3 regions of the Enterococcus massiliensis genome follow, and region 3 is predicted to be linked to each of the others. Evidence: predicted binding sites of a transcription regulator. Region 3 holds the regulator's gene; each other region holds the start of a gene.
The links. The regulator NrdR, encoded in region 3, represses ribonucleotide reductase genes. The targets are predictions, from matches to a motif close to ACACNATATATNGTGT.
Positions count from the first base shown of each region.

Region 1 (3,288 bases), on a different contig from region 3:
ATATAACCGGATTGAATAAATTTCTCCCGTAATTCACGAGTTTCCTGTTCGTCTTTTCCAATTAAGTATGGGAAGCTTCCTTTTTCTTTTGCCAATTCGATAGATGTCTCATAGGCTGTTGTGGCAATTTTTTCAAAAACGTTATCCACCAATTGGTTCCCGGTTTCTGATCCATAGGTTTCTTCACAGTAAATCAATAAATCTGCAAGACCCATCACACCTAAACCAACACGACGTTCTCCTTTGGCTTGGGTTTCATTTTTATCAAAAAAATAAGGGGTAGCATCAATGACGTTGTCTTGGAAACGAACGCTCGCACGAACAACTTCTGCTAATTTTTCAAAGTTTACTTGTCTATTTTTTTTATCAACCATATTTGCTAAATTAATCGCAGCTAAATTACAAACGGCATAAGGGGTTAGTGGCTGTTCTCCACAAGGATTTGTTGCCACGACCTTTTGTCCGTAGGCAGAAGCGTTCGTCATTTCGTTTGCATTGTCTATAAAAAAGATTCCTGGTTCTGCTGAGTAAGTCGCACAAAAAGTAATCAAATTCCACAATTCCCGAGCTTGGATTGTTTCATAAGTTTTTACCCGTCTGCCTGTTGTCGCCCATTCTCTGACATCGCCAATTTCCGCCCAGTTTTCATCGTAATCTGCCATCTCTTCTTCATTATAGTCTTCAATTGCTGGGAAACGCAGGGCATATTCATTATCGTTTTCTACTGCATCCATGAAATCTTTTGTCAGACAAACAGAAATATTTGCCCCAGATAAAAATTCACTATTTTTAACAGAATAACTGCCGCCTTGCTGTAATTTTTGTTTAATTTCTTTGAGGTACTGCGAGTCATTGAATTCGCTGGCTTTTTGACTCTCAATAACTGCCGTATAAAATTCTTTCTCTGCTTCTGCTAAAGGGGTAAAGGACAATTTTTCACTGGCTAATTTTTTGACAATAGGACTTCTCGTTGTAGCAATCAAATGCTGCAAAACAGCCGGATTTTGCATTTTTGAAATAATAAATTCAAAAATATCTGGATGCCAATCTGCCATCATAATCATTTGTGCGCCTCGCCGACTGCCACCCTGCTCTACTAAATGGGTAAGATTTGCCAAGTCGTTCAGCCACGAAACTGAACCGGATGATTTTCCATTGACCCCATGAACGATGGCTGCTCGTGGACGCAAGGTTGACCCATTGGTTCCAACACCACCCCCGCGACTCATAATTTCCATCACTTCTTGTCGGTGAGTTGCCAAACCGCCTCGTGAATCATGGATGAATGGCATTACAAAACAATTAAAGTAGGTGACTTCCGAATTTGTTCCCGCACCATACAACACTCGACCCGCTGGAATCAAATTTTGTTCCACCAGCTGTTGATAAAAAGTTTGGAATAATTCTTCTTGTTTTTTACCATTTTCCATCTTTGCAATACCTGTCGCTACACGTTTTGCAATTTGTTCGAAATAAATTTCCATGGGTTTTTCTACTTCATTTTTGTGACGTTCAACCAGACCAGAAGCTGCTTCGAGAGGATCCGTCAACGCCGTGCGAAATTCTTCTTCCACTTCGATGATTAATCGATCGTCTGTTTGATCCTGCACCACACCGATTCCTCTTGCCGGATATTGTGGATCTGGATGGGTCGTCAAAACAACCAAATCCCCTTTTGTGATCGTTTGACCGTTAGGATCTTTAAAGGCATAACGATCCAGCATAATCAGACGGGAAATCCCTTCAAAAGTCATGGTCATTTCTTTTTCGACGGGGAAGACACCAGAAAATTGTTGAATCGTTTGATTTAATTTTTCAATATATTGAAAGCTCAAGGCTTTTGCCACAAAAATCACTCCTAAATAAAAAAATTCGCGAACAGCACAATATCTTGTGTTCGAGAATAATTATCACACTATATATCGTATAATTCAACGTTGTAATTTATAATTTTTTTTGTTATAGTTGAGAATGTTTATCAGTTAAGCTTTTGTTTTTTCATAAAAAAAAACTCAGAATCAAAAAATTCTGAGCAAGTTTTTGCTATTAATTCTTTTCTACCAAGAATAATTGTTTTGAGTAAACCGACGATAGGAATGCCGAACACAGCTGCCGTAGATAAGTAAAAAGACTCCCGCACCCACCGTGATGAAAAATCCTGAAATACCAATTGTTCCACCTGCATACATCGTCATTGATGCAAGAATTGGGAACAACGAGAATACACACAAACCGATTCCACCAATCAAAGAGAAACTAAAACTTTTACGATAAGCATCTTCTCTGAGTTGTGCTGCATGAATCACCTTCCCCGAAATCAATCGATTGCCTAAAAAACGATTCAATTCTGAATTTTTCATGCCGGCAACGATGAAAAAACCTACAGCAACAGCCGCTCCTAGAAATAAAAGCCCAAAAGCAATTGATAGTCCACCTAATCCGGCAAAAAAGAAGAAGCCGGCGATTGCTAAACAACTAATAAACACGCCACTAGCAATTTGAAAACTGGTTTTCTTCGCTTGACGCCAATATTCTTCTGCTTCTTCTAAGCTAATATTGTTCTCACCATCTGTTTCCGCAAATACCTTTTCTTTCTCCAAATTCATTTCATCCAGCAATTCATCGATGGAACCAAATGTTGCGATTACCGTACCAATTGCTTCGTGCTCATTTTTTCCTTCTTCAATTAGTTCATGATAATGATCTTCCATATTTGCCAATAAATCAGTCTTTAATTTTTCTGTTTCTCTGTTTCGTGGTACTTCAATAAAAAGACTTTCTAAATAATTGCGAATCGTATCCATTTAATTTCCCTCCATAAACTGATCAACAACTGCTTTTGTCAACTGCCATTCCTGTTTTTTGTCATTCAAATAATCCAAACCGACCTTAGTGATCTTGTAGTAGGTTCGTTTTTTCCCATGTGTCACCTCACCAGGATAGGAGGTAATAAGCTCATTTTTTTCCAATCGAGAAAAAACGGAGTACAGCGTGGTTTCTTTGATTACATATTTTTCCTTTGTCATTTCACGAATCGTTTTTGAAATTTCGTATCCATAGGAATCATTTTTTTTCAGGATTGACAAAATAATCGCATCATTGTAGCCGCGTATTCCATCGCTTGAGATCATTTTGCTTCCCCTCCAAAAGTACTTCATCTGTCGTTGTAATTAGCATACTACGATTACTCCGACAGGTAAAGTACTTTTTTCTAAGACTTTAGTCGGATTTTTAGCTCTTGAATTTACATTCAAGTACAACAAAAAAGCCGAGAAATGGTTCTCGGCT
Region 1 is NZ_CVRN01000005.1:27,806-31,093, reverse strand. It holds gene BN1875_RS03210 (vitamin B12-dependent ribonucleotide reductase) at 1-1,835, opposite strand, end outside; gene BN1875_RS03205 (permease prefix domain 1-containing protein) at 2,058-2,804, opposite strand; gene BN1875_RS03200 (PadR family transcriptional regulator) at 2,805-3,131, opposite strand.
Region 1: a site for NrdR is predicted at 1,913-1,928, ahead of BN1875_RS03210 (vitamin B12-dependent ribonucleotide reductase). Genes of this name have one in related genera too.

Region 2 (3,288 bases), on a different contig from region 3:
ATCACTTCGTATTCTTGCTTGCCATTGATTAGTGAAGGTTGTTGTACTTGCAGGATCTCAGAACAAAGATTACTCATAATGATCTTACCGTCAATCGGGTTGGTTCGGTTGGCTGTATCGATATTTATCACATAAGGATAACCAGATTCTTGTTGTAATTTAGAAATTTCGTTTTCTAAATCACGGGCTTTGATTTTTGTTTTACGAATCTTGGGATTTGCTACCAATTTATCGTATTCTTTGGTGATGTCGACATAAGAAAAAGGCACGCCGTATTCTTTTTCAACGCTATAAGGGCTGAACAAATACATGTCTTCATTTTTTCGAGTCAGTTCATAAAATTTATCCGGTACGATGACTCCAAGAGACAAGGTTTTTACGCGGATTTTTTCATCGGCATTTTCTTTTTTTGCGGATAAAAAGCTGATGATATCTGGATGAAAAACATTCAGATAAACGACACCGGCACCTTGTCGTTGTCCCAATTGGTTGGAATAGCTGAAGCTGTCTTCGAATAATTTCATGACAGGCATCACACCGCTGGCAGCTCCTTCATACCCTTTGATGGGTGCGCCGGCTTCTCGTAAATTAGACAAGGTGATTCCAACGCCGCCGCCGATTCGTGACAGCTGCAAGGCAGAATTGATTCCACGCCCAATAGCATTCATATCATCGGTGATTTGGATTAAGAAACAAGAAACCAATTCTCCACGACGTTTCCGTCCAGCATTCAAGAAAGAAGGAGTCGCTGGTTGGTAACGCTGATGAATCATATCATCAGCTAATGCTAAAGCCAAAGCTTCGTCGCCATTGGCAAAATACAACGCATTGAACGCCACACGATCTTCATAGGATTCAAGATAAGCAGTACCATCATTGGTTTTTAGCGCATATTGAGAATAAAATTTGTAGGCTGCCATAAAGGATTTGAATTGAAAATTTTGCTCATCAAGAAATTGATACAATTTTTCAATGAAGGCATCGGAATAATTGGCTAGAAATTCTTTTTCCAAATAATCATTGACTACCAAGTAATCAATTTTTTCTTTAATAGAAGCAAATGTCTTAGTATTTGGTTCGACATTTTCAGCAAAAAAAGCAGCTAGTGCTTCTTTATCCTTGTTCAAAGGGATTTGTCCATCGACAGGTCGGTTGATTTCATTATTCAACTTGAAATAACTAACGTCGGAAATATTTTTTAAACTCATGGGAAGACCCTTCTTTCGTTCAAGTTTTTTAAGCGATAAAAAAGGATTTGCTGGCTTACAAGGCTGACAAATCCGAGGTTTACAAAGTTAGCGAAGAAAAAATCAAGACGCTAGTTGACGTAGTTGATCTGGTCGAAATCCGATGATTGGTTGTGCGTCGGAAGTTACGACGGGAACGCTCTGGAAGCCTTGTTCCTTTAATTGATCGATCATTTCTGGTTGTTCGTCGATATTCACTTCTTGAAAGGCAATATTGTTTTCCGTTAAAAAGCGTTTTGTCATTTTACATTGCATACAATTATTTTTTGAAAATACGGTAATAGTCATTACGCGCCCCTCCTTGTTCCTGTTTTGGGAAAAATTATTATAAACTAAGTATAAGTCAGGACAGAAAAAAGTCAACAAAGAAACACTACATCTTGTGTTTGTGAAATCGAAGGGTACTAAATTTTGTGTTTTTATACAAAAATGAATGTGCTGGAAATCTCACCGTTTCTTGATTAAGAAGAAAATAAACAGGAGGTTGTATAAATAAAACGAGTAAAAAAAAGCAAATAAATTTTTCTATGTGAAAGAGATAGCAATTTTCGAAATTGGATTGACTTTTTGGGGTAAAGAACGTACTCTTTAACTGAGAATAATTATCATTTGCGATTGTAAATAACTACACAAGAATGGAGCCGGCGGGATGAGAAAATTAAGTGAAGCGAAAACCCATAAAGTCTATCAGGTAAAAGAGATTCAGACGACGGCAGAAATTCAGCTTCATTTGAATCATCTTGGTTTGATTCCCGGTAGTAAAGTTGTCTTGCTGCAAACGGTAGGAGAAAACGGTATTGTTCTGCTGCACAATAGCCGCTTGGCATTGGATCAGCAAATTTTAGAAAAAATCATGATCGAGGAAGCCAAAGAAACCGGTGAGTGGGTGTCATTAGATCAATTGGCGATCGGAGATACAGCAACTGTTGTGGGTGTTCATGGTGAAGGAGCTGTCAAACGGCGGTTGATGGATATGGGCCTGACTAAAAATGTTCGAGTACAAGTTCGGAAACGGGCTCCTTTAGGTGATCCGATTGAAATTACCGTTCGCGGCTATGAATTGACTCTTCGAAAAAATGAAGCTGCCTATATCTTAGTAGAAAAGGAGCAGTAAAAATGCGAGAAACCTATCTAGCATTAGCAGGAAATCCGAACAGCGGAAAAACCAGTACCTTCAATCAATTGACAGGTGCAACCCAGTCTGTTGGGAATTGGCCCGGTGTAACAGTAGAACGCAAAGCCGGAAACTTACGAAAAAATAAAGAAGTTATCATTCAAGACCTTCCGGGAATCTATTCCCTTTCTCCATATACACCAGAAGAAATTGTGGCTCGGGATTATTTGTTGCAGGATCGTCCAGACGTCATCGTTAACATCATTGACGGCAGCAATTTAGAACGTAACCTTTATTTAACAACACAGCTTTTAGAAACCGGCATACCGGTGGTTGTAGGAGTTAATATGATGGATGTCGTGAAAAAAAGCGGCAAAAAAATCAATCTGGAAAAACTTGCCTACGGACTGCAAACCCCCGTTGTCGGAATGAGTGCGTTGAAAAAACAAGGTCTGGATGAATTAATTCATAAAAGCTTGCAGGCGGCAGAAATTTTTCCGCCAGAAATCCATTATCCGACGTATGATCCAAAATTGGAAGCCGCTTTGAGTGAAATCAATGATGTGTTAGGCAATACGGTACCGGAAAAACAGGCGCGTTGGTATGCTGTCAAATTATTCGAACAAGATCTGGTCGTTTGTCAACAAGTAAATTTGTCAAAAATTCAACAAAAAGAAATCAATGAAATCATAAAAATTACGGAGAAAATCTTTAACGATACCAGCGAAGCAATCCTAATCAATGAGCGCTATGAATTTATCGCCCGATTAGTGGCGTTGTGTGCAAACCAAGAAAGTAATTTTGTGGAGACCGTTAGTGATAAAATCGATCAAGTGGTAACGAACCGCTTTTTGGCTTTGCCTATTTTTGCTTTGATGATGTGGGGAATCTACTATCTGTCAATTCAAACCATCGGCACGATCGGTA
Region 2 is NZ_CVRN01000006.1:317,286-320,573, forward strand. It holds gene nrdE (class 1b ribonucleoside-diphosphate reductase subunit alpha) at 1-1,208, opposite strand, end outside; gene nrdH (glutaredoxin-like protein NrdH) at 1,311-1,535, opposite strand; gene BN1875_RS06260 (FeoA family protein) at 1,897-2,361, shown strand; gene feoB (ferrous iron transport protein B) at 2,364-3,288, shown strand, end outside.
Region 2: a site for NrdR is predicted at 1,618-1,633, ahead of nrdH (glutaredoxin-like protein NrdH). Genes of this name have one in related genera too.

Region 3 (3,288 bases):
CTTATGCTCGGATAAAAATGCGGTAACATCGGGATCTTTCAGGACAGAATCCATCATTTCGCTGTATTGCGAACGATAATTTCGTCGATTCAGCATTTTATCGATATTTTTTCCAACATCTTCCATTAGTTTTCACCTTCTCCATCATCGAAGTACTCTTTCATCATTCGATCAATCTCGGCTTTTCGTTTTGGATCGCTCGCCGTAGCTTTTGCAGACCAATCCGGCATTTCTTCCCGTTTTTTGACTGTTTGTCCTTGACGAGAATAAGCTGGGGTTGCTTTTTTCTGTAATTTATTTTTCGCAAGTTCCCGCACATGCTTGATAGCATCTTCTGGGGAACGAATGCCTTTTTCAGACCAATCCGTCGCAATTTGATTCGCCAACGCTGGAATCAGCGCACTTTTATTTTGAACAACCAACAAATAATTGATCAAAATATTAATCACACTATTTGGTAAAGGCGATTTTTGCACCAAATCCTGCACCAGCCATTCTTCATTTTTTGCAACAAAACTTTTTTTTGCTTGTTTGATAGCAGTTAAGTATTCCATTGGCGCTAATTCTTCACTTTGTTGAATCATCTCCAAGTCCTTGTCAGAATAGCCTTGTTGCTTCAATGTATTCATTCGACGAACTTGCGGCGTGCTTTCAGGATCAATGGGTGTAGCATTTTTGGCATAAATAATCTGAGCATCTTCAAGAACTGCCTTTTCTAGGGTCTTTTCATTTATCGACCCATCAGAAAGAGAAACCGCCTGCCCCAGTAATTCACTTAATTTTAGTTCATTATAGCCATATAAATCATGGTACAAGGTCAATTTTTGTTTTAATTCATTTGTAAATGCCTCTGAAGCAATAAATTTTTTTTCAGATAAATCCAACAAAAATGCCCAATCCAATTTGGAAGAATCAAGTTGCGGCAGATTTTCATTTGAAGTAGAAAATGTTCCAGATACATGATCCAAGGTGGTTTCCTGTCTTCCAAATTCGGCTTCCGTCCAAGAATAGACCTCTGTAAATTTCTGCGTTACTTCTTGATAGCCCTCCGTAGAAATCATTTTTGGGCGGAAACGACGGATAAGTTGTTGAAACTTCTGTTCTCCCACCTTGCTTAGCAATAAAAATGCCGTTAACTGTTCTCTGAAAAACGCTTGCGGATGTAAGGGCTCAAACAATTCATACAACAGCATCTTGCCAAATTCTGAATCGTCTTTTTGATAGCTTCGCAACAAACCAATACCTTCAAGTTGCTTTCTTGCTTGAAAAAAACGCGGTAGACCAACATCCATGCCATTCAGCAAATCTAAATGAGTCAATTCTTGTTCTTCCGTTGCATCCCCCAACAGACAAAAATACAAACTCATGGCATCGCCGCCGATGATTGGCTGGTATAAATAAACCAATGATTTTTCTCCGTCTTGTGTCAGCGGCAAGGCTTTTTTTGCTTGATAAATATTTTTCGGCTGAACTTCATACCAGGCACTTTCCAAAAAAAGTCCTCCTTTAATTACTCCTCTTTGTGGTCAGAAGCTTTCGCTTTTTCAACGATATCCTGTAACTCCTTAAGAAAAACAGACATATCTTTAAACTGACGGTAAACACTTGCAAAGCGAATATAGGCGATTTCGTCCACATCAACGAGATCCTCCATGACATATTCGCCAATCAAGTTAGTTGATACTTCATTAACGCCCAAACTCCGGACGCGATTTTCCACATGGTCGACGATTTCTTCCATTTGTTCCATTGCAACTGGACGTTTTTCCGCCGAACGGATCAATCCACGTAAAATTTTATCTCGGCTGAATTCTTCCCGTTCGCCATTTTTCTTAATCACTAAAAGGGGTGCTGCTTCAATTCGTTCAAAAGTCGTGAAACGGAACCCGCAGTTTTCACATTCTCTACGGCGGCGAATGGTTCGCCCTTCATCTGTTTGACGACTATCAATAACACGGGAGCTGTTATGGTGACATTTTGGACAACGCATGATTCCACCTCATTATTCTTTAAATTTTTAGCTAAAGTCTACAATTTATCGACTTATTTCTTGGTTAATTATAACATGAAATCCTTTCAACGGTGGGAGTTTGACTTGAAATTTCACAGAAATCAATCGATTTGATAGAATTTTTAGTTTTTACCAATTTTTTTGGACAGATTAAAAAAAATCTTACTAGTCAATGACTAATAAGATTTTCGATAAACTTAGAGTTTTTCCTCAATTCCGGTATAATGTTTCAAGCGTTCTTCTTCCAAACGATCTTTATTTTTCAAGTCTTCCTCTGTTGGGACAGCGTGTTCTTCCAGGTCACGACCCACTTGATCTTTGGTACCATCCTGAATGTTCGCTTGTTTTTCATCATGAAGATTTTCAAGTTCTTCAATTCTTTTTTTTCGCTGCTCAAGATTTTTTTCGGCATCTTCTTTTTGACTTTTTCCTTCTTCTGAAAGTTCTTCATTCTTTGTTAATTCGCCAAATTTTTCCTTTGCGCCGCCTACCAATTTATCTTTTTCATCTTTGATCGTTCCCATGCGTCCTTCCTCCTTTTGTTCCTATCTAAAGTGTAACAAAATTCAGTAAAATGAACAAAATTTTTGAACGAAACTGACGAAATGACTCAAATGAATTGATTTTGACTCAACCAATCCTCAACGATTTTTTTTGTTTGTTGTCGGGTTCCTTGATTATCAAATACGATATCTGCCCGATTTCTTTTTTCGTTGATAGGCATTTGACTGCGGATACGCTGCATGGCGCTCTCTTGAGAGAAGTTATCCCGTTCCATCAAACGCTGGACCTGCAAGGACTCGGGAAGATAAACAACAGCGACCTGATCCACATATTGATCGTAATGCCCTTCAAATAATAGCGGAATATCAGCGATAACTAAGGGTGCCTCCGCCTCCTGTAATTGCCGTAAAATTTCCGAGCGAATAAATGGATTTAATACCTGATTCAACAAGTTCAATTTTTCTTCCTCTTGAAAAACGATTCTTCCAAGTTTTTTACGATCCAAGGTTCCTTCTTCAGTAAGAATTTCCTTCCCAAAGGATCCGACGATTGCTGCTAAACCAGGACTATTAGGAACCACGACCTCCCGTGCAATTAGATCACCATCAATGATAGGAAAACCATGGGCGCGAAAAATATCAACTACCGTGCTTTTACCAGTGGCGATTCCACCGGTAACACCAAGAATTTTTTTCATTTCTACACCTTCAATTTCTGACAGGTTGGACAAATATGCGTACCCCGTTGAGCGACTTTTAACTTTACGATTGGGG
Region 3 is NZ_CVRN01000007.1:1,041,322-1,044,609, reverse strand. It holds gene dnaI (primosomal protein DnaI) at 1-126, opposite strand, end outside; gene BN1875_RS12265 (replication initiation and membrane attachment family protein) at 126-1,493, opposite strand; gene nrdR (transcriptional regulator NrdR) at 1,511-1,990, opposite strand; gene BN1875_RS12255 (hypothetical protein) at 2,209-2,535, opposite strand; gene coaE (dephospho-CoA kinase) at 2,622-3,212, opposite strand; gene mutM (DNA-formamidopyrimidine glycosylase) at 3,215-3,288, opposite strand, start outside.